4 regions of the Planococcus sp. RAB007_Raresut genome follow, and region 3 is predicted to be linked to each of the others. Evidence: riboswitches for the same ligand, from Rfam matches in the RefSeq annotation. Region 3 holds a riboswitch; each other region holds the start of a gene.
The links. A riboswitch is a leader RNA that binds a small molecule or an ion and turns the genes downstream of it on or off. The one in region 3 is predicted to bind S-adenosylmethionine.
Positions count from the first base shown of each region.

Region 1 (5,276 bases), on a different contig from region 3:
CGACATCACTTCGCTTGTGACATGGGCAGGTGTAACGGATACCGTTTTAACCTATAAAGAGAGGCCGGATATGCGCCGCATGATGAAACGTATTTACGGTGGAACACCGAATACAGCTTTGACAGCTTATGAAGAACGGAATCCACTGATGCGTCTCGAGGAAGCGACAGCCCCTATGCTGATCATTCACGGACTGCAAGATGACAACGTACTGCCGGCGCAGGCTTATCTTTTGGAAGAAGCCTTAAAACTGAATGATCATCCTCATGAAACTTGGTATTTCCCGGAGTACACGCATTTCTTTCCACCGACAGCAAACCGTAAGACAGTTGCCGCGTTAGCGCATTGGATGAAAGAAAAAGAACAGGATACTGCAAATTAAAAAGCACATCCGGCAACTTGCCGGATGTGCTTTTGCTTATTAATTATTCAATGGTCCGCCTTGAGCGCTGATGTCAGCTGATACGGAACCGAATTTCTTGAAGTTGTCCTGGAATTTCTGAGCAAGCTCCTGTGCTTTCGCATCGTAAGCTTCTTTGTCAGACCAAGCGTCACGAGGATTAAGAACCTCAGTTGGCACGCCAGGAATTTCCTGAGGAATGCTTAGTCCGAAGACAGCTTCCTGTTCAGTCTTAACATTGTTCAATTCGCCTTTGATTGCTGCGCGAACCATAGTACGTGTATAAGAAAGTTTCATGCGGTTGCCGACGCCGTATTCGCCGCCAGTCCAGCCAGTGTTTACAAGGAAAACTTCCACTTCGTGTTCATCGATTTTATTGCCGAGCATTTCTGCGTAGACAGTTGCTTGCAATGGAAGGAAAGGTGAACCGAAGCAAGTTGAGAATGTCGCTTCCGGAGAAGTGATGCCACGCTCAGTGCCTGCCAGTTTCGATGTATAGCCGCTTAGGAAATGGTACATTGCCTGTTCCTTCGACAAACGGCTGATAGGAGGCAATACGCCGAATGCATCAGCAGTCAAAAAGACGATCGTTTTCGGATGTCCAGCCATTGAAGGATGGATGCTGTTGTCGATTGCATCAATCGGATAAGCAGCACGTGTGTTTTCAGTCAATGAACCATCATCGTAATCGGGAATACGTGTTTCTAAATCAACGACAACATTTTCAAGAACAGATCCGAAACGGATTGCATCAAAAATCTGTGGCTCATTTTCACGCGAAAGGTTGATGGTTTTCGCATAGCAGCCGCCTTCGATATTGAAAACGCCGTTATCAGACCAGCCGTGCTCGTCATCACCGATCAGTTTGCGGTCCTGGTCAGCGGAAAGCGTCGTTTTCCCTGTTCCGGACAAGCCGAAGAACAAAGCAACATCGCCATCCTGGCCTACGTTAGCAGAGCAGTGCATCGGCAAAATGCCTTTTTCGGGAAGGATATAGTTCATGATTGAGAAAATGGATTTTTTCATTTCGCCGGCATATTCAGTTCCGCCGATCAGAATTACTTTCTTTTCCATGGAAACAATGATGAACGTTTCGGAATCAGTGCCGTCCACAGATGGGTCAGCCTTGAAAGTTGGCGCATAGACGACAGTGAATTCTGCGTCATGGATTTTCATTTCCTCTTCAGTTGGACGGATGAATAATTGGTGGGCAAAAAGATTATGCCACGCGTATTCATTGATCGTCTGGATGTGAAGGCGTGACTCTGGGTCTGCACCGGCAAATCCTTTAAAGACGAAAAGTTCTTCTCTTTCTTTCAGGTGTTTCAGTACTTTTGCATATAGGTTCTCAAAAACTTCAGAAGAAATCGGACGGTTTACTGTACCCCAGTCAATTTTATCTTTCGAAATATCTTCTTCTACCATATACTTATCTTTAGGCGACCGGCCTGTGTATTTACCCGTTTCGGCTCTGACTGCGCCTTCGCGCGTCAGAATCGCTTCTCCACGTGAAGTGGCTGCCTCCACCAATTGTGGGACCGACCATTGGACATTGACGTTAGGGCCGTTTAAAAGATCTTTCAAATCGCTTGCGAAGTTAACTGAGTTCATATATGTACCTTCCTTTTCGGTTATTCCCAAGGCATTGGGGAAGAGTTATATTCGAACAATAGTATAACACATTAACTCGATTAGTCTATACTAATAACCCGCTGGAATTGAAAATTCATCATTTGTGCATAATTAATACCCGAAATAGGATGTTTTCATGCATCATAGGCGAATAAAACATAAAAAACGTTGACATCATATATCCAATTCCGTATGATGAAAAATTGAACGGATACTCTTATTCCGAGCTGGTGGAGGGGGCAGGCCCTATGAAACCCGGCAACCTGCTGCATTGATGCAGCGCTGGTGCCCAACCTGAAGCAAGGCTCACAGGCCTTGGATGATAAGAGTGAAAGGTGCTTATGATGATTTCTCCTTTCCTCATTGAATGATGAGTGAAGGGATTTTTTTATGAATCGCCCTTAATCCTCGTGTACAAAGGCCACAACGGCTTGAAGTTCAATCCATAATGTTTGGAACGGACTTGACATGGGAAAACGAGTACCGTATCAATTTCGAGAGCAATCTCGCAGGATATAAGGAGGAACATTTTTTGACAAACCGTCGATTATTCACATCAGAATCAGTAACAGAAGGACATCCGGATAAGATCTGTGACCAAATCTCAGATGCCATCCTGGACGCGATCCTCGCAGAAGACCCTAATGCACGAGTAGCGTGCGAAACTACCGTTACTACAGGACTTGTTCTTGTAGCAGGGGAAATTACAACAACAACATATGTCGACATCCCGAAAGTGGTGCGCCAGACTGTTAAAGATATTGGTTATACACGGGCGAAATACGGCTTTGACTCTGAAACAAGTGCGGTGTTGACTGCAATTGATGAGCAATCGCCTGATATCGCTGCAGGAGTGAACGTTGCTCTTGAATCACGCGAAGGCCAGATGACAGATAAAGAACTGGATGATATCGGAGCAGGCGACCAAGGTTTGATGTTCGGTTATGCGAACAATGAAACCGAGGAATTGATGCCATTGCCGATTTCATTGGCACATAAATTGGCTCGCCGTTTAGCAGAAGTGCGCAAGGAAGAGATTCTTCCATATTTGCGTCCTGACGGCAAAACACAAGTGACTGTTGAATATGATGAAAACGATAAGCCGCTTCGCGTGGATACTATTGTTATCTCAACACAGCATCATCCTGAAGTAACGCTTGAGCAAATCCAGCGCAATATTAAAGAATATGTCATTGATGAAGTCGTTCCGGCTAATTTGCTGGATGATGAAACAAAATATTTCATCAACCCGACTGGCCGTTTTGTAATCGGTGGACCTCAAGGAGACGCGGGTCTTACTGGCCGTAAAATCATCGTTGATACTTACGGTGGTTATGCACGCCACGGCGGCGGTGCATTCTCCGGTAAGGACGCGACGAAAGTTGACCGTTCCGGTGCATATGCAGCGCGCTATGTAGCGAAAAACATTGTCGCTTCAGGATTGGCTGATAAATGTGAAGTGCAGCTTGCTTATGCAATCGGTGTTGCACATCCGGTTTCAATTTCAGTTGATACATTCGGCACAGGCAAAATCAGTGAAGACCAATTCATCGATCTTGTCCGCAATAATTTCGACTTGCGTCCGGCTGGCTTGATCAAGATGCTTGATCTTCGCCGTCCGATCTACAAGCAGACTGCAGCTTACGGCCATTTCGGCCGCACAGATGTGGATCTTCCTTGGGAGCGCACTGACAAAGCAGATGCTTTGAAAGAACAATCAGGAATTTAATGAAAACAAAAACCCGCACAAGCCTCATGGCTCGTGCGGGTTTTATTATTTCTGCAGGGATTTATAATAAGCGGCTTTCTCGGCATATTCACGGACAATGCGTTCCATGTCGGCGATGTCGTCTTCGTTGAGATCCCGGATGACTTTAGCGGGGCGCCCAAATGCCAGTTTGCCTGGTGGAATGACTTTTCCTTGCGGTACGAGGCTTCCGGCTCCGATAAATGCACCTTCACCGATTTCAGCGCCGTCGAGGATAACAGATCCCATGCCGATCAATGCATTCTTACGGATGATGCAGCTATGGAGCGTCACCTGGTGTCCCACTGTGACATTGTCTTCGAGAATCAATGGATTATTGGGGCTCTGGTGCAGCATGCAGAGATCCTGGATATTTGTTTTATTGCCGATAACGGTTGGGGCTACATCACCGCGGACGACTGTATTGAACCAGATGGAAGATTCTGCGCCGATTTTCACATCACCAGTGATGGTTGTGTAATCAGCGATGAAAGCGGATGGGTCTATTTGCGGGTGTTTGTCATTGTATGGGTAAATCATGGTAAAACTCCTTTAATCAAGATAAGATATCTTTAATGGTAGCAAAACCTTTTGAAAGGTCAACTTTAAGATCTGATATTAATAGAAGATAGATTAAAGGGGGCGTTGGCAAATGTGGAAATGGCAGGCTGAAGGCCAGGCGAAAGCAGTGATCGTAATTATTCACAGTGCATACGAACATCATCTGCGCTACGCTTGGCAGATCAAGGAATGGAGAAGTTCCGGTTTTGAAGTGGTGATGGGAGATCTGCCGGGCCACGGTAAAAACGGGACGATTCAAAAAGCACACACTGAATCATTCGAAGCCTATGAAAAGGCGGTCAGTGAAATGCTGGATGTGGCAATTGAGCTTGAGATACCGGTGTTCATTGTGGCACATGGATTGGGAGCTACGTTGGCCATCAATTATTTGAGCAAACATTCCATTGAAGTGGCAGGTGCCGTATTTACTTCTCCGTGGCTTCATCTGCTGCGGACACCTTCCAAATTATCCAGCGCTTTGTCAGGCGTGCCGAAAATCACCTCACAGATTAAAGTAAAACACGAAATTACAATTGAAGATCTGACCCGGAATCCTGAAGTGATCGAACTTGAAAAGGACGATGAATTATATAAACCGCAGATATCAATCGGCTGGTACCGTGAGCTGCAGGCATATATGAAACAGGCTGCAAGCGGTAAACAGGTTTATCCGGATATTCCGACATTTGTTCAGACGGCAGAGAAGGATTTGATTGCTGATAAAGAAGCGTCGAAAAACTGGCTGAAGCAGCAGAATCTTAAAGAATTCAGTTATAAGGAATGGAAAGATGCCTATCATGATCTTTTTCAGGAACCAGAGCGCGAAGATGTATTTACGACCTCGCATTTATTCATAAAAAATGTTTTACGGTCTATCGGCTATTTAGTGAAATAAGAATTGAAATAAAGTTTGAAAGGAGTGGATGAATGTGGTTT
Region 1 is NZ_JBXYIF010000003.1:19,611-24,886, forward strand. Features, by position in the region: gene AC2Q9J_RS06745 (alpha/beta hydrolase family protein) at 1-382, shown strand, start outside; gene pckA (phosphoenolpyruvate carboxykinase (ATP)) at 422-2,011, opposite strand; SAM riboswitch class I at 2,247-2,361, shown strand; gene metK (methionine adenosyltransferase) at 2,565-3,761, shown strand; gene AC2Q9J_RS06760 (gamma carbonic anhydrase) at 3,807-4,319, opposite strand; gene AC2Q9J_RS06765 (alpha/beta fold hydrolase) at 4,432-5,235, shown strand; gene AC2Q9J_RS06770 (LLM class flavin-dependent oxidoreductase) at 5,270-5,276, shown strand, end outside.
Region 1: it holds a riboswitch for S-adenosylmethionine, as region 3 does, so the genes downstream of both, metK (methionine adenosyltransferase) here and mtnK (S-methyl-5-thioribose kinase) in region 3, are expected to answer to the same signal.

Region 2 (5,276 bases), on a different contig from region 3:
ACAATCTTGGTAGGAATTTCTCCGAAAATGAGTATGGTGATTTCTGAAAGTGGAATTGGTATTTCAAAATTCGATTGCTTCCAAACCTTGCAGCACGGCATTCATTTTGCGCTCGCACAGAACGGAAGAAGCATTATATAGGAAAAGCGCCCTAAAGTTCAGGGCGCTTTTCCTTTTTTATTTTTGTGTTTTAATGATTTCGACGATTAATTTAGTTGCCTTTTCCATATTCTCAGCGGATATGAATTCGTATTTCCCGTGGTAATTTTCTCCGCCAGTAAAGATATTCGGTGTCGGCATTCCCATATAGGAAAGCTGGGAGCCATCGGTGCCGCCGCGGACAGGTACGATATTTGGTTCAATACCAAGTGTTTTCATCGCATTTTCAGCGGCATCCACAATTTGCATGACCGGCTCGATTTTTTCTCTCATATTGTAATATTGGTCTTCCAGTTCCAGTGTCAGTGTGTCAGCTCCATATTGTTCCTGCAATTTCTCAGCTGTCTGCTGCATATGCACTTTTTTCGCTTCGAATTTTTCTTTGTCGAAGTCGCGGATGATATAACTCAAAACCGCTTGTTCCACGTCACCTTTAAAGCTGTTCAGATGAATGAATCCTTCATAGCCTTCGGTTTTTTCAGGAACTTCATCTTCAGGCATGGCATTCTGGAATTTGATGGCGATTGTTGAAGCATTGACCATCTTATCCTTGGCTGAACCAGGGTGCACGCTTTTCCCTTGGACTGTCAGTTTCCCGGCAGCTGCATTAAAACTTTCGTATTGAAGTTCACCCAGTGGGCCGCCATCCATTGTATAGGCATATTCGGCGCCAAAGCGCTCAACATCGAATTTATGGGGACCGCGTCCAATTTCTTCATCCGGTGTAAAGGCGACACGGATTTTGCCGTGTTCGATTTCTGGATGCTGGATGAGGTACTCCATCGCCGTCATTATTTCAGCAACCCCGGCTTTATTGTCCGCGCCAAGAAGAGTCGTGCCATCCGTGGTAATCAGTGTATGGCCGATATAATTCTGCAGATCTGGAAAATCTTTGACTGTCATTCTAACAGAACCACTCAATGGAATATCTTTTCCGTCGTAATCATCTATACGCTGCGGATTGACGTTTTTGCCTGTAAAGTCAGTAGCTGTGTCGACATGGGCAAGAAAGCCGACTACTGGAAGTTCTTTATCTGAAGTTGCCGGAAGTGTGCCAAAAAGATAGCCGTAATCGTCCATTTGGACTTCTTCCAGACCAATTTCCTTCATTTCCTTTTCTAATTCATGCAGAAGGTCCCACTGGCCGGGAGTGGAAGGTGTTTCATGGTTTTCAAAATTGGATTGTGTATCGATTTTTGCATAGCGGATCAATCGTTCGATCAAAGTTTCAATCATGGATAGAGACCTCCTGAAGTATGTACTGGCTCTATTTTACCACGAATGAAAAGAATAGAGGAAATCTGAAAAAGCTGCCGGCCCTCACTGGGGATCGGCAGCTTTCTTCCGCAATACAGCTGACACCTTGTTTTCGGTGCCGTCTTTTATGCGGCGGATATTTTCGAGATGCTTCAAAAACGCCATCGCCATCAAAGAAAGTGCGATGACATAGGGCCAAAAGCCATCCGCCGGCCAGAACGCGATCAGAAGAAAAACGGCATATAATGCAAGTACGCCGATGACCAGATAATCTGTGGCAAGTGCGATGATGACAAGAAGTGCGAGCCCAAGAAGACCAAGCTGCCAGTCCAGCGCGATCATTACTCCGATGACGGCCGCGGTGCCTTTGCCGCCATTGAACTTCATATAGAAGGGGAAGTTATGGCCGAGTACGACTCCGGCTGCGATAAAGAATAAAATCGCCCATACTGTTTCCGAAGGCAGACTGCTGCTTCCCAAAAACAGCTGCATTGCGAGCACTGCGGCAAATCCCTTGAAGATATCAAGAAATGCGACCAGTGCGCCGTATTTCCAGCCAAGGACGATTGCCGCATTGGAGGCGCCCGAATTTTTGACGCCTGTTGACTTGATATTAGTGCCGGACAACAATTGGGCGACAAGGGAGCCATGAAGGCAACCGATTAAATAACCTGAAATAAGTGCGGAAAAAATCCAAAGAATCATAAATTGCCCCCTGCCTTTCATAATATTAAACGTATGAATGATGAGAAAGTTTCAAAATTATCCGACAGTCTTCTTGACAAAATATCGTATCATTATTTATACTTCTCAACAAGATGGAAAACTGAATCTGAATACTCTTATCAAGAGTGGCGGAGGGAATAGGCCCTGCGATGCCCGGCAACCACCAAGCAACCCAGCTTGGAAAGGTGCTAATTCCTACAGACTGGAACGACAGTCTGGAAGATGAGAGGAGGAAACTCCGTGTATAGCGGCCCTCTTCTAATTAGAAGGGGGCCTTTTTCTATTCCCTCATCTCCTTTAAGGTCCATCTACTAAAATTATTGGAGGAATGAAAAATGACGAATTTCAAAGCAGAAACAAACTTACTTCACGGTGGACAGCAGCCAGATCCTGTAACGGGTTCACGGGCAGTTCCCATCCATAAAACGACTTCCTATGTATTCCGTGACACAGAACATGCGCAGAATCTGTTTGGTTTAAAAGAGGCGGGAAATATTTATTCGCGCATCATGAATCCGACAGTGGATGTATTTGAGCAGCGTGTGGCGCTTCTGGAAGGCGGGACAGCGGCAGTCGCTTTGTCTTCAGGAATGGCGGCTATCGCGTTTTCAATCCTCAATATTGCGGAAGCTGGTGATGAAGTGGTTGCTGACAGCAATCTCTACGGAGGCACTTACAATCTATTCGCGAATACGCTGCCGCGCTACGGCATCAAAGTTAAATTCGTCGACGGCGCGGATCCGGAAAATTTCCGCTCTGCTGTGACAGATCAAACGAAAGCTTTTTTCGGTGAAACGATCGGCAATCCGAGTTTGAATGTTTTCGACATAGAGAAGGTGGCGGAAATTGCGCATGAATATAATATCCCTTTATTGATCGACAATACATTCGCTTCTCCTTACGGCAGCAATCCGATAGCGTTTGGAGCAGACGTCGTTATCCATTCAGCGACAAAATGGATTGGCGGGCACGGCACAACAATCGGCGGCATTGCGGTTGACGGCGGCAAGTTCAATTGGAACCACGAAAGATTCCCGAATTACACACAACCTGACGACAGCTATCACGGCATCCGTTACGGAATAGATGCGGAAGGCGCATCTTTCGCGACAAAATTGCGTGTGCAGTTATTACGTGATTTCGGACCGTCGCTTAGCCCCGACAGTGCCCATGCATTTTTGCAGGGCTTGGAAACATTACATTTGCGTTTGCCAAAACACAGCAGCAATGCGGCAATTATCGCTGACTACCTGAAGAACCATCCGCAGGTTGAATGGGTTAATTACATCGGCTTTGAAGATCACCCGTCTCATGGTTTAGCGAAAAAATACTTGAAGGATACATTCGGTTCGATCGTCAATTTCGGCATCAAAGGTGGCAGGGAAGCGGGTAGACGAGTAATCGACGGTGTCGGCTTATGGTCTCATGTGGCGAATGTCGGAGATGCCAAGTCGTTGATCATCCACCCTGCTTCGACAACGCATCAGCAATTAAGCGCGGAGGGATTGAAGCAGTCAGGCGTCACAGAAGAACTGATCCGTTTGTCAGTCGGACTGGAAAATCCGGAAGATCTGATTGCTGACTTGGAGCAAGCCATCAAAGCGGCAGCAGTTCAGGAAGTATAGGAGGAGAAAAAATGGGAACAGTAGCCATCGGGAACTTAACGTTGGAATCGGGTCAGGTGCTGGAAGGAGTGGAATTAGCGTATGAACGAAACGGCGATCCTTCTGCTCCGACCGTCCTGATCTGCCATGCGCTGACCGGGGATCAATATGCTGTCGGGAGCTCAGAAAAACCCGGATGGTGGAGCGGCTTGGCGGGTCCCGGAAAAGCTGTGGATACGGATAAGTTCCAGGTGATTACATTTAATATACTCGGGGGCTGCGATGGTTCGACGGGGCCATTGTCACTCAACCCGGCAACCGGCAAGCCGTATCGGTCGGATTTTCCTTTGCTGACGATCAAAGATTTGGTCCATGCCGAATATCGGGCGTTAAAAACTTTGGGCATCACCAAACTGAAGTCAGTGATTGGTGGTTCGCTCGGGGGCATGAAAGCCCTTGAATGGGGAGCGCTGTATCCGGATTTTATCGAATCCATCGTTCCGCTTGCTGTCACCCCAGCGTTCAGCAGCTATGCACTTGCTTTTAATCATATAGGTATACAGGCAATCCAAAACGATCCTGATTACCAAAGTGGAAATTACGATGGATCTTCTGACTTCAACGGATTCCACTTGGCAAGAATTGCAGGTATGATTAGTTACCGGAGCAGCAAACTGTTTAACGATCGCTTCGGACGCGCGAGCAATGGCAAGAATTTTGAAGTAGAATCTTATTTGGATTATCAGGGACGGAAACTGGCGCAGCGCTTCGATGCCAATAGCTATCTGATTTTATTGAAAGCTATGAACAGCCATGACATGGGGACAAGGAAAATAAGCGTTCCGATTTTTTCCGTTTCGTACACATATGATTTGCTTTATCCCGCCGAATTAATGATTCCTTGGCTGAAAGAGCAGCCTGAGGCCCGTTGGGAAATCATCGAAACTGATTATGGACATGACGGATTTCTGGTGGAGTTCGAGAAGTGGAGCGGTTCCATCCGTGAATTTTTACAAGAAGAGCATATTAGGGCGGCTCGTTAATAATTGGAACAAGAAAAAAGCATCCCGCTTTGGGATGCTTTTTCTTGTTCTTAAGGTTTTGGGATTCGGGTTTTCTTTGTCCAGACTCCGGCGGCCCAGCTCTTCGGGTCATAAGCCACTTTGGCTGTGCGGCTGAAAAGACGCCGCTTCGCCAAATCGTCTTATGCCTTTCAGAGCTTAACGGGCGCCGTCGCTTTTCGTTACTTAATCCTCATCCTTAATATCCACGTCATCCGGAATAGGGGTGGCTTTCCATTCTTCGAGCTGCTGTTTGGCGAGTTCCAGCTGTTGAAAATGCGTTTCGAATTGAGAGGTGTTGACCATGTATTGTTCTCCATCGTGGACTGCTTTGATACGTCCTTCAAGTATATAGCGGTTAATCTGCTCTTGCGGCATGGACAAATAAGCAGCAGTTTCAGGGACTGTCATATACATACGATCGCCTCCTCTTTTTCTTTTATTATAATCGCTGAAGAGCAGTATCTCA
Region 2 is NZ_JBXYIF010000004.1:323,286-328,561, reverse strand. Features, by position in the region: partial or broken gene AC2Q9J_RS10340 (STAS domain-containing protein) at 1-141, shown strand, start outside; gene pepT (peptidase T) at 178-1,395, opposite strand; gene AC2Q9J_RS10330 (glycerol-3-phosphate acyltransferase) at 1,480-2,121, opposite strand; SAM riboswitch class I at 2,256-2,371, shown strand; gene AC2Q9J_RS10325 (O-acetylhomoserine aminocarboxypropyltransferase/cysteine synthase family protein) at 2,478-3,767, shown strand; gene metX (homoserine O-acetyltransferase MetX) at 3,779-4,789, shown strand; gene AC2Q9J_RS10315 (helix-turn-helix domain-containing protein) at 4,994-5,224, opposite strand.
Region 2: it holds a riboswitch for S-adenosylmethionine, as region 3 does, so the genes downstream of both, AC2Q9J_RS10325 (O-acetylhomoserine aminocarboxypropyltransferase/cysteine synthase family protein) here and mtnK (S-methyl-5-thioribose kinase) in region 3, are expected to answer to the same signal.

Region 3 (5,276 bases):
GAGGTCCAATAATCTCACTTCACCGTCGAGCGACAATTTGCCGAACACGGTGGTCAGGATAGCCGGCAGATCCGCCGAGAAATTCGCGCTTGGGTAGGAAACTTTGATATGCGCTTTGATTGCATCGGGCTTGAGGGGGTGAGGGCTTTGTGGAAATTCCTCCACCGACACCACATGGCCTTTATGCTTTTTCAATTGCTCCTGCTCGAGGAGCGGCAAGTCGGTCCACGACCCGATTGTGAGTCCGAGCGCGATGCCTTCCGCTTTCTTCTCAAATGACCCCGCTTTGCCGTATACCTGGTAGCTCGCTGTCAGTCTGCTCATATGTGACACTCCTTAAGTTCTTTTCCTGAAAAATAAAAAACCTCTTCAAATAAGAAGAGGTTAAGGGCGTTAACGACTTCTTATTTCTCAGCCAAACGTTCTGGCTGCAAGAATTAGCACCGTGTCCATCGCTGGACCGGTTGCCGGGCTTCGTAGGGCTTGTCCCTCCACCTGCTCTAAATAAGAATTGGATATTCGGTTGGTTGTTGCAATAAAGTAATTCTGATTATTCCATGTGCGAAGAATTCTGTCAACAGGGAATTGTGAGAAAGTTTTTGGGGAGAGATGCCTGTGGTAAAACTGCATAGATGGAAGTGAGCGGCTCGACGCTCACGGACCCAGCAGTTTGCGCAGCAAACTGTAGGCGATTAGAGGTTTGGATTGGGTTTTGGAGGCGGAAAGGGCTCCGGACAGTATTTTCGTTTTGCGGATAGTATTTTGAGAATGCAGACCGTAAAGCCTTAATTTGGAAATAAAGATCGGGAAATAAGTTTGGACAGTAACAAGTCGATAATGGACAGTATTCGCTTCCTAATGGACAGTATTTAGACGATAATGGACAGTATTTCAGTTGTAATGGACAGTAAATCCTAAATTTGGAAATTCAACTTGTTTGGAAATGAAAAATCAGCAGTCCAGCGAGGCAAATTTCACCCGAAATAGCTGATTCGGCTCAAATCCACCGGCATAAAACAGCGACACCTTCAATCGACGACCATTTTCACCAAAAAACAGACGAAATCACTGCCGAAATTTGCTGTCACTTCAACAAGCCAGATCAAAACCGCCTCCAAAACCAAAGATCAGAAATGGAAAAGCCTTCGCCGCCAGCGAAGGCTCCTTTCAAACCCACAAACCCAGGAAGTTTCCGCCGAGCGGAAAACTTCCGCTAAAAGGGACTTAGTTTTTATTTGAAGTAAAGGGGGAGGTGCAAAAGCAGTCCGTCCACATAGCAGTTCTTTCATAAGAGCATGCAAAACGGAACGAGCAGCCATTTTGCAAATTGAAAAATAATTCAAAACTTCCTGTTGACAGTCTATTCTGAACCGTGATAGGATTCATCTCATAACAAAAACCGCATATAAAACTTAGTACTCTTATCAAGAGCAGGCAGAGGGAAATTGGCCCTATGACGCCCAGCAACCGACCGTAATACCTTCGTGAGAAGGGGCGCTTTATGCGCCGGGATGAACATCCCGCAAGGCACGGTGCTAATTCCACCAGATATTTACTTTCTGGAAGATAAGAGGCATGGAACCTCTTAATTCTGCGCCTCTTTCTTTCGGGAAAGAGGCGCTTTTATATTGTAATTTAGGAGGAAGATGACCATGACAACTACAGCAGTATCAACATATCACGCATTGACGGAAGCAGAAGCCATCGCTTTGGCGGCGGGACTTTTTCCGGCAGGAACAGATCTGGAATGCCGGGAAATCGGCGATGGCAATTTGAATTACGTGTACCGGGTAAGCGACCGGGCAAGCGGCAAAGGCGTCATCATCAAGCAGGCGCTGCCTTATGCCAAAGTGGTTGGCGAAAGCTGGCCGCTGACATTAAAGCGTGCGGCGATCGAAGCTGCGGCGTTACGCAAGCACGGTGAATATGCGACTGGCCTCGTGCCGGAAGTGTACGGCACCGATGAAGAATTGGCGTATACGATCATGGAGGATCTTTCCCATTTGACGATCGCCCGTGAAGGTTTAATCCAAGGGAAAAACTATCCGAAACTATCAACCGATATCGGTGAATATCTGGCACAGACTTTATTCCATACTTCCGATTTCGCGTTGCATCCGTTTGAAAAGAAAAAGTTGGTTGCCGAATTTTCCAACCCGGAACTTTGCAAAATCACGGAAGACTTGATTTTCACGGATCCGTTTTTCGATTATGAGACAAATGATTTCGAACCGGAACTGCGGCAGACGGTGGAAGCCATCTGGCAAAATGACCGTTTGAAGCTCGAAGCGGCAAAATTGAAACGCAGCTTTTTGACGGAAGCGGAGGCATTGCTTCATGGCGATCTGCACACCGGCAGCATTTTCGCTGATGACAATGAAACCAAGGTCATCGATCCGGAGTTCGCTTTTTATGGACCGATCGGCTTTGATGTTGGCTTGTTTATTGCCAATCTGATTGCACAAGGCATTACGCGGGACGGCGAAGGCCGCGGCACAATCATCGGCAATATCGAGAATACGTGGCAGGTGTTCGAAACGCGCTTCACGGAGCTTTGGGAAAATGAAGGCATTGAAGATTTTAAAGGCGTTCCGGGTTACCGCGAATCCGTTCTCGAAAAGATTTTCAACGACACACTCGGTTTTGCCGGCTGTGAATTGATCCGCCGCACAATTGGTCTGGCGCATGTCAAAGACCTGGACGGCATTGAGGATGCAGAACAGCGCATCGAATCCAAAAAACAGGCTCTCCACATCGGGGAGACATTGATCTTAAAACGCAGCGAACTCACATCGATTCAGGATGTGACAGCGCTTTTGAAGGAGCTGTAAAGAATGGCAATCCCATTATCGATCCAATGGATCAACAACCAATTGATCATTCTCGATCAACAAAAACTACCGCATGAAACGGAATATATTGCGCTGAACACAATTGAAGATGTCTATGATGCGATTATTACGATGAAAGTCCGCGGCGCACCGGCGATCGGCATAACGGCGGCTTACGGTTTGGCATTGGCCGCTCAAAAGCACGACACGGAAACGCTGGAAGTCTTTCACCATTACCTGAAAAAAGACGCGGTTTACCTGGCGTCTTCACGCCCGACGGCAGTCAATCTGGCGTGGGCGATCGGCCGTCTTCAGCAAGCGGTCCAATCGGTAAAAACGGTTGCAGCGGCAAAAGCGGAAATTTTAGCAGAAGCGAAACGCATCCATCAGGAAGACGAGGAAGCGTGCCGGACAATTGGCGGTTATGCACTTGAATTATTGGAAGGCCGTTCGAGAGTCATGACAATCTGCAACGCGGGCTCCATTGCGACAGCAAAATACGGCACCGCGCTCGCGCCGTTTCATCTCGGGAAGGAATTGGGGCGTGAGTTCGAAGTCTTTGCCTGCGAAACGCGTCCGGTATTTCAAGGCTCGCGCCTGACGGTGTGGGAGCTGCAGCAATCGGGTGTTGATGTAACGCTGATCACCGACAGCATGGCGGCGCACACGATCGGTGCAAAAGGCGTTGAAGCGATCATCGTCGGTGCTGACCGCATTGCGGCAAACGGCGATACAGCCAATAAAATCGGCACCTTCAACTTGGCGATTCTGGCCGCTGCTTATAAAATCCCATTTTATGTGGCAGCACCGGCATCAACTTTCGATCTGCAGATTCCCAACGGCAAGAATATTCCAATCGAAGAACGGTCGGCGAAGGAAATCACTCATATTGCAGGCCAACCCATCTCACCGAACGGCACAAAAGTCTACAACCCGGCATTTGACGTGACGCCGGCGCAGTACATTACGGCGATCATCACGGAAAATGGCATCATCCATCCGAATTATGAAAGAAATATACCGGAATTGTTTGCAGCAGTTTCAGGAAAAGGGGAAAATTCATGAAAAAACAATCATTTTTAATTATCGCGGCTTTATTGTTCATCAGTATTTTATTGGCGGCGTGCCAGCCGAAAGGCGAAACAGTGACGGAAGCGGAAACGGATTCTGACAAAAAATCGGAAGCCTCGGAACATCCGCTGTCGGGCAAAGAAGTGGCATTGATTTTGCAGCAGAATCTCGGAACGTTTTCGGCGCAATACATAGCCGGAGTGGAAGAACAGGTTGAGAGCTTCGGCGGTAAAGTTACAGTTTTTAACTCTGAAGGAGATCTGGCGAAGATGGCATCCAATCTGGATGCCGCCATCAACCAGGGAGCAGACGCGATCCTGATTGACCACGGAACGAAAGAGGCGTTGAACCAAGGCGTCGAAAAAGCGGTGGAAAAAGGGATTCCGGTTGTAGCATTTGACGCAGGAGTTGATGTGGAAGGCGTGGTTTCGCTTGAACAGGGAGATCAGCTGATGGCAGAACAGACGTTAACGAAATTGGCTGAAGATCACAATGGCGAAGCGAATATCGTAAAAATCTGGACAGCAGGATTTGCCCCGATGGAACGCCGCCAAATCGCTTATGAGCAATTCTTGAAAGACAACCCAGGCATCAAAGAAGTAGCGGCATTCGGTGCTGCCACTCAAAATACAGCGCTTGATACACAAGCGCAGATGGAAGCAATCCTGAAGCAATACCCGAACGAAGGCGACATCACAGCTGTTTGGGCGGCTTGGGATGAATTCGCGAAGGGCGCTGTCCGTGCCATCGAGCAGGCAGGGCGCACAGACATCAAAGTCTACAGCATCGACATGAGCGATGAAGATTTGCAGATGATCCAAAAAGACGGCAGCCCGTGGGTGGCTTCGGCCGCAGTCGACCCGACAGATATCGGACGCATCCAGGTGCGTTACGCGTACCAATTGATCAACGGTGAACAGCCGGAGGAGAAAGTGGTGCTGGAGCCGGTCTTCATTGATGCCGCTGAGCTTCCGGACGAAACGGTGACAACTGAAACGTTGAGCGAGCACATCGAAGGATGGGGAGCGAGCGAGCAAGGCTATACCGACGATCTTCGTGAATTGGAAGGGGAATAAAGGATTGGAGCCGTCCTCGGAATTGGGCGGCTCCTTTCGGCGAAAGGAGGGTGCAGAAGTGGCACAATTACTGGACATGCAGGCAATCGGCAAACGATTTGGCCATGTAACGGCGCTGGAAAACGGCCAGCTGGAACTCGAAAAAGGTGAAGTTCACGCTTTGCTCGGTGTAAACGGAGCGGGAAAAAGCACGATGATTAAAATACTTTCAGGAGTTTATGGCCAAGACAGCGGCGAAATCAGGCTGGACGGAGAAGTCATTTCCCTGCGTTCACCGAAACAGGCCAAAGAACACGGC
Region 3 is NZ_JBXYIF010000002.1:90,058-95,333, forward strand. Features, by position in the region: gene mtnW (2,3-diketo-5-methylthiopentyl-1-phosphate enolase) at 1-324, opposite strand, end outside; SAM riboswitch class I at 402-511, opposite strand; SAM riboswitch class I at 1,419-1,573, shown strand; gene mtnK (S-methyl-5-thioribose kinase) at 1,653-2,831, shown strand; gene mtnA (S-methyl-5-thioribose-1-phosphate isomerase) at 2,835-3,896, shown strand; gene AC2Q9J_RS04305 (sugar ABC transporter substrate-binding protein) at 3,893-4,978, shown strand; gene AC2Q9J_RS04310 (sugar ABC transporter ATP-binding protein) at 5,055-5,276, shown strand, end outside.

Region 4 (5,276 bases), on a different contig from region 3:
CTGAAGAAAATGGTAGTAGCCAGCGGCATCGAATTGAAGAAGTTTTTCAATACCAGCGGACAGCAATACCGCGAGTTGCAGTTAAAGGATAAGCTTGCTGGAATGTCCGAAGATGAAAAACTGGAACTGCTTTCATCAAACGGCATGCTGATCAAGCGTCCGCTTGCATGGGACGGTTCAAAAGCGACAATTGGCTTTAAGGAAGAGACGTATAAAAATACCTGGGCTTAAGGAATATGCAATCTTGTAATTGAGTGGTTAATATGTCAAACTGAAATTGAAGCTACTACATATTTTGGAGGCGTTTGGATGAGCACACCACAAGAACTTCGTTATTCAAAAGAACATGAATGGGTCAAACTTGAAGATGGTAAAGCACGCATCGGAATCACTCATTTCGCGCAAGCTGAACTTGGAGACATCGTTTTTGTCGAATTGCCGCAGGTCGGTGACGAACTTAAGAAAAACGAACCATTCGGCAGCGTTGAGTCTGTTAAAACGGTTTCTGAATTATATGCGCCAATCAGCGGGAAAGTGGTTGAAGTAAACTCTGAGCTGGAAGACAGCCCGGAATTTGTCAATGAATCTCCGTATGAACAGGCATGGATGGTTGTCATTGAAGCGCCTTCTGAAGATGAAATGGGCGATTTGATGGATGCTGACCAATACAAAGAAATGACTAACGAGTAAGAAACAGTAAGCGCCCTTTTTCGGCGCTTTTTTTAATAAGCATTTATTTCAGGCGAATCGCAGTGCCGAGCATATCAATTGATTAGGGTGTTATGGCTATATAAACTAAATAGGTAACAACATGCTCTCTATTCCAATTAATCAGCGGGGTGTTGGATGATGGACAAAGTGATTGTAGTGGAAGGAATATCGGATAAAAATAGAATTGCGCCGCTCATTGCAGAATCCGTGACGATTCTTTGCACAAATGGTACAGTGAGTGCCACAAGACTTGAAGAACTGCTGTTGCCATTTGAAGGGCAGGATATCATTATTTTAGTAGATGCAGATAAATCGGGTGAAAAGCTCAGAAAACTGGTCAAGCGTGAATTTCCGGAAGCCCGCCATTTTTATATCGACCGGAGCTACAAGGAAGTGGCGACAACTCCTTTGCGTATTCTGACTGATGTCCTCATAGCAGCAAATGTCCGAGTCAATAACCTATTAGCCGAAGGATGAAGAACCATGGAAGAATGGAACCATAAAGAATGGAGTAAAGCCAAGAACACCAATAAGGTGGCGGCTTATTACCTTTATACGCCTATGTGCGGGACATGCCAATTGGCATCAAAAATGCTTGAAGTCGTAGTTGCGGCAATGCCGGAATTGCCAATCGGCAAAGCCAACTTGAATTACGTACAGGAGATCGCTTCTTTATATGAAGTGGAAAGCGTGCCGTGCCTGTTGATAACAGAAAATGGCAAGCTGAAAGAAAAGGTTTACGCCTTTCATTCTGTGCCATATATTTATGAAAAGTTGAAAACGGTTGACGTATAAATCAAGCCGTGATAAATTAATATCCTGAACAACAAACTTAATAACGTAACTCTTATAAAGAGTGGTGGAGGGAAGTGCCCTGTGAAGCCCGGCAACCGTCATGAAAATGAAATGGTGCCAAGTCACACAAAGCGAAAGCTTTGGAAGATGAGAGAACGGTTAACGTATATATTTTTGCGTGTGCCCTTCTGCTCATTTCTGAGCAGAAGGGTTTTTTATTTTGAAGTAGGAGAGTGTATCAATGATTGAGTTAAAGCAACTTACGAAGACATTCGATGTCGGAAAAACCGCCTTGACAGCTGTTGATGATGTAAATCTGACGATTGCTGACGGAGAAATCTTCGGCATCATCGGTTACAGCGGCGCAGGCAAAAGTACGCTGATCCGCATATTGAACGGTTTGGAAAAACCGACATCCGGAACAGTCGATATCAATGGGCAAAAAATAACGGACATTAAAGGCGTAGAGCTCCGTAAAGCCCGCCAAAAAGTAAGCATGATTTTCCAGCACTTCAATCTTTTATGGTCCCGGACAGTGCAGGAGAATATTGAATTTCCGCTTGAAATTGCTGGTGTGCCAAAAGCAAAAAGAGTGGAAAAGGTAAAGGAATTGGTTGAATTAGTGGGATTGGCTGGCCGTGAAAATGCTTATCCTTCCCAATTATCAGGTGGCCAGAAGCAGCGTGTCGGCATAGCCCGCGCATTGGCGAACGATCCGGAAGTCCTGCTTTGTGACGAAGCCACGTCAGCCCTTGATCCGGAAACGACGGACGCTATTTTGGACCTGCTTGTCGATATCAATAAACGCCTTGGTTTGACCATCGTCCTGATTACTCACGAAATGCATGTCATCCGGAAAATTTGTCATCGTGTGGCAGTTATGGAAGGCGGCAAAGTGGTGGAACTTGGAGATGTACTTGAGATTTTCCAAACCCCGAAACAGGAAATCACCAAACGCTTTGTTGCTCAAGTCACCGAGTCGGAGGATTCAAGCGAAACCATCAAGCATCTCCGTGAATTATATCCAACAGGAGAACTGGTGAAGCTGATATTCGTTGGTGAACAGGCAGAACAGCCGATACTGACACAGTTGATCCGGAAGTTTCCGGTGGAAGTGAATATCGTCCAGGGGAAAGTATCCCATACACAACGCGGCGCATATGGAACTTTGATCCTGCAGCTAAAAGGAGCGGATGCTGATATCCGTCAGGCGCTCGAGTTTCTCGTCCGAGAAAATGTACAGGCGGAGGTGATGGCAAATGATTGAGTCATTATTTCCAAATGTCGACTGGGATAAGATGTGGGAAGCAACAATCGAAACCATCTATATGACAGCGATGTCGACACTTTTCACGTTCGTCATCGGCCTTGTGCTTGGCATCATTTTATTCCTGACAGCTCCGAAGCAATTATGGGCCAATAAAATCGTCAACTGGCTTACTGGGGTATTTGTGAATGTTTTCCGTTCGATACCGTTTATCATCTTGATCATTTTGCTGATTCCTTTTACAAGCTTCCTGATCGGCACGATTCGTGGACCGAATGCTGCATTGCCAGCGCTGATTATTGGAGCGGCTCCATTTTATGCGCGGCTGGTCCTGATCGCTTTCCAGGAAATCGATAAAGGGGTCATTGAAGCCGCTCGTTCCATGGGCGCAACAACTGGAACTATTATCCGGAAAGTCTTATTGCCGGAATCAAAACCCGCTTTGATCTCAGGAATCACGGTCACTTCGATTGCATTAGTCGGATATACCGCTATGGCTGGAGTCATTGGGGCCGGCGGACTCGGAACTTTGGCATTCCTGGATGGATTTCAGCGCAGCCGGCCGGATGTCGTATTAATGGCAACCATTTTGATCCTGATCATCGTATTCATCATCCAATTTATCGGTGACGCGTTAACCAAAAAAGCAGACAAGCGTTGATAACGGAAATTCCGTTGACATAATAATTACAACTACAGAGAAAAGGGAGAGTACACATTATGAAAAAACTTCTAACAGGAACTTTATTGGCAACATTAGCACTAGCAGGATGCGGTAGTGACAGCAATGAAACTGGCACTGACTCAAGCAACGGCGGATCTGGAGAAAGCGAAACAAGCACGATTAAAGTGGGTGCTTCAAATGTGCCGCACGCAGAAATTCTGGAACAAGTTCAACCGATTCTAGAAGAACAGGGAATTGAATTGGAGATTGAAACCTACCAGGATTATATCTTCCCGAATGAAGATTTGGATTCAGGCGAAATCGACGCCAACTACTTCCAGCATATCCCTTACTTCGAAGCTCAGATGGAAGAGCACGGTTATGATTTTGCAAATGCCGGCGGTATCCACATAGAGCCAATCGGTGTCTACTCCCAGGAATACGATTCACTTGAAGAGCTTCCGGAAGGCGCTACTATTTTAATGAGCAGTTCAGTAGCTGACCACGGACGTATTCTTTCAATGTTAGAAGCGCAGGGGTTGATCACGTTAGCTGAAGACATCGATAAAACAAAAGCTGAAGTAAGTGATATTGCTGAAAACCCTAAAGATCTGCAATTTGAAACAGATTATGAAGCAGCGTTATTGGTGCAAATGTATGAGCAAGGTGAAGGCGATGCAGTGTTGATCAACTCAAACTATGCGATTGATGCAGGCATCAACCCGCAGGAAGATTCAATTGCACTTGAAGATTCAGATTCACCGTATGTAAATATCATCGCTGTCCGTTCTGGCGATGAAGACAATGAAGCAGTACAAGCATTGGTAGAGGCACTTAAATCAGAAGAAATCCAAGATTTCATTCTTGAAGAGTGGGGCGGCTCTGTAGTACCAGTGCAATAAGAAAAGCGACTCAAAAAAGCATCCTTCGGGATGCTTTTTCTTAATTATGGAGCTATTGGTAAAAAGTACACAAAATGATGGGGAGTTTAAACCAGCAGTAAATGATTATTTAGATATAGTAAATTAATAAAATATTCCGTGTATTTCCGAAAAGCTTATCTTATTCTGTCATCTATGGTATTTTGATATCTATTATGAAAAAACATTTGTACACATAGGGAGGACATGAAATGAAGTTTAAATTCGGTTTATTACCCAGAATTATTGTGGCTATTGTATTGGGAGTTTTAATTGGTTCCATCGCTTCGGAAAACATCGTGAGGATTTTTGCTACATTCACTTCTATCTTTGGCAATTTCCTAAACTTTGTTGTGCCATTGATTATCCTGGGCTTTATCGCACCCGGTATTGCGAAATTAGGCAAGGGGTCCGGTAAATTACTGGGGGTTTCTACACTTGTCGCTTACAGTTCCACCGTAATTGCAGGGGTTTTTGCTTTCGGGGCAGCTATGCTAGTACTTCCTGGATTCATGGAAGGCCGCGCTCTGACAAGTCTGGACGACCCTGAGCATGCACTTGCCAAAACATTCATCGACCTTGAAATGGCTCCGCTATTTGGCGTGATGTCTGCATTGATCCTGGCGTTCCTGCTTGGTATCGGAATGGCGTCTACGGGCAGTAAAACCATGATAGCCTTTTTTGATGAATTCCAGGCCATTATCGAGAAAACAATTTCTGTCATCATAATTCCGCTTTTGCCTTTCTACATTTTCGGTATTTTTGCCAACATGGCATACGGCGGAGCAGTTATGGAAATTCTGTCGTTGTTCGGTATTGTTTTTGTTTTAATCATCATCCTTCACTGGCTTATGCTGCTGCTTCAGTACAGCACAGCTGGTGCTTTAAAGAAAAGGAATCCTTTCAGCCTGCTGAAGAC
Region 4 is NZ_JBXYIF010000007.1:48,053-53,328, reverse strand. Features, by position in the region: gene AC2Q9J_RS15000 (arsenate reductase family protein) at 1-231, shown strand, start outside; gene gcvH (glycine cleavage system protein GcvH) at 310-690, shown strand; gene AC2Q9J_RS14990 (toprim domain-containing protein) at 850-1,188, shown strand; gene AC2Q9J_RS14985 (thioredoxin family protein) at 1,195-1,506, shown strand; SAM riboswitch class I at 1,556-1,660, shown strand; gene AC2Q9J_RS14980 (methionine ABC transporter ATP-binding protein) at 1,748-2,773, shown strand; gene AC2Q9J_RS14975 (methionine ABC transporter permease) at 2,766-3,434, shown strand; gene AC2Q9J_RS14970 (MetQ/NlpA family ABC transporter substrate-binding protein) at 3,494-4,339, shown strand; gene AC2Q9J_RS14965 (dicarboxylate/amino acid:cation symporter) at 4,570-5,276, shown strand, end outside.
Region 4: it holds a riboswitch for S-adenosylmethionine, as region 3 does, so the genes downstream of both, AC2Q9J_RS14980 (methionine ABC transporter ATP-binding protein) here and mtnK (S-methyl-5-thioribose kinase) in region 3, are expected to answer to the same signal.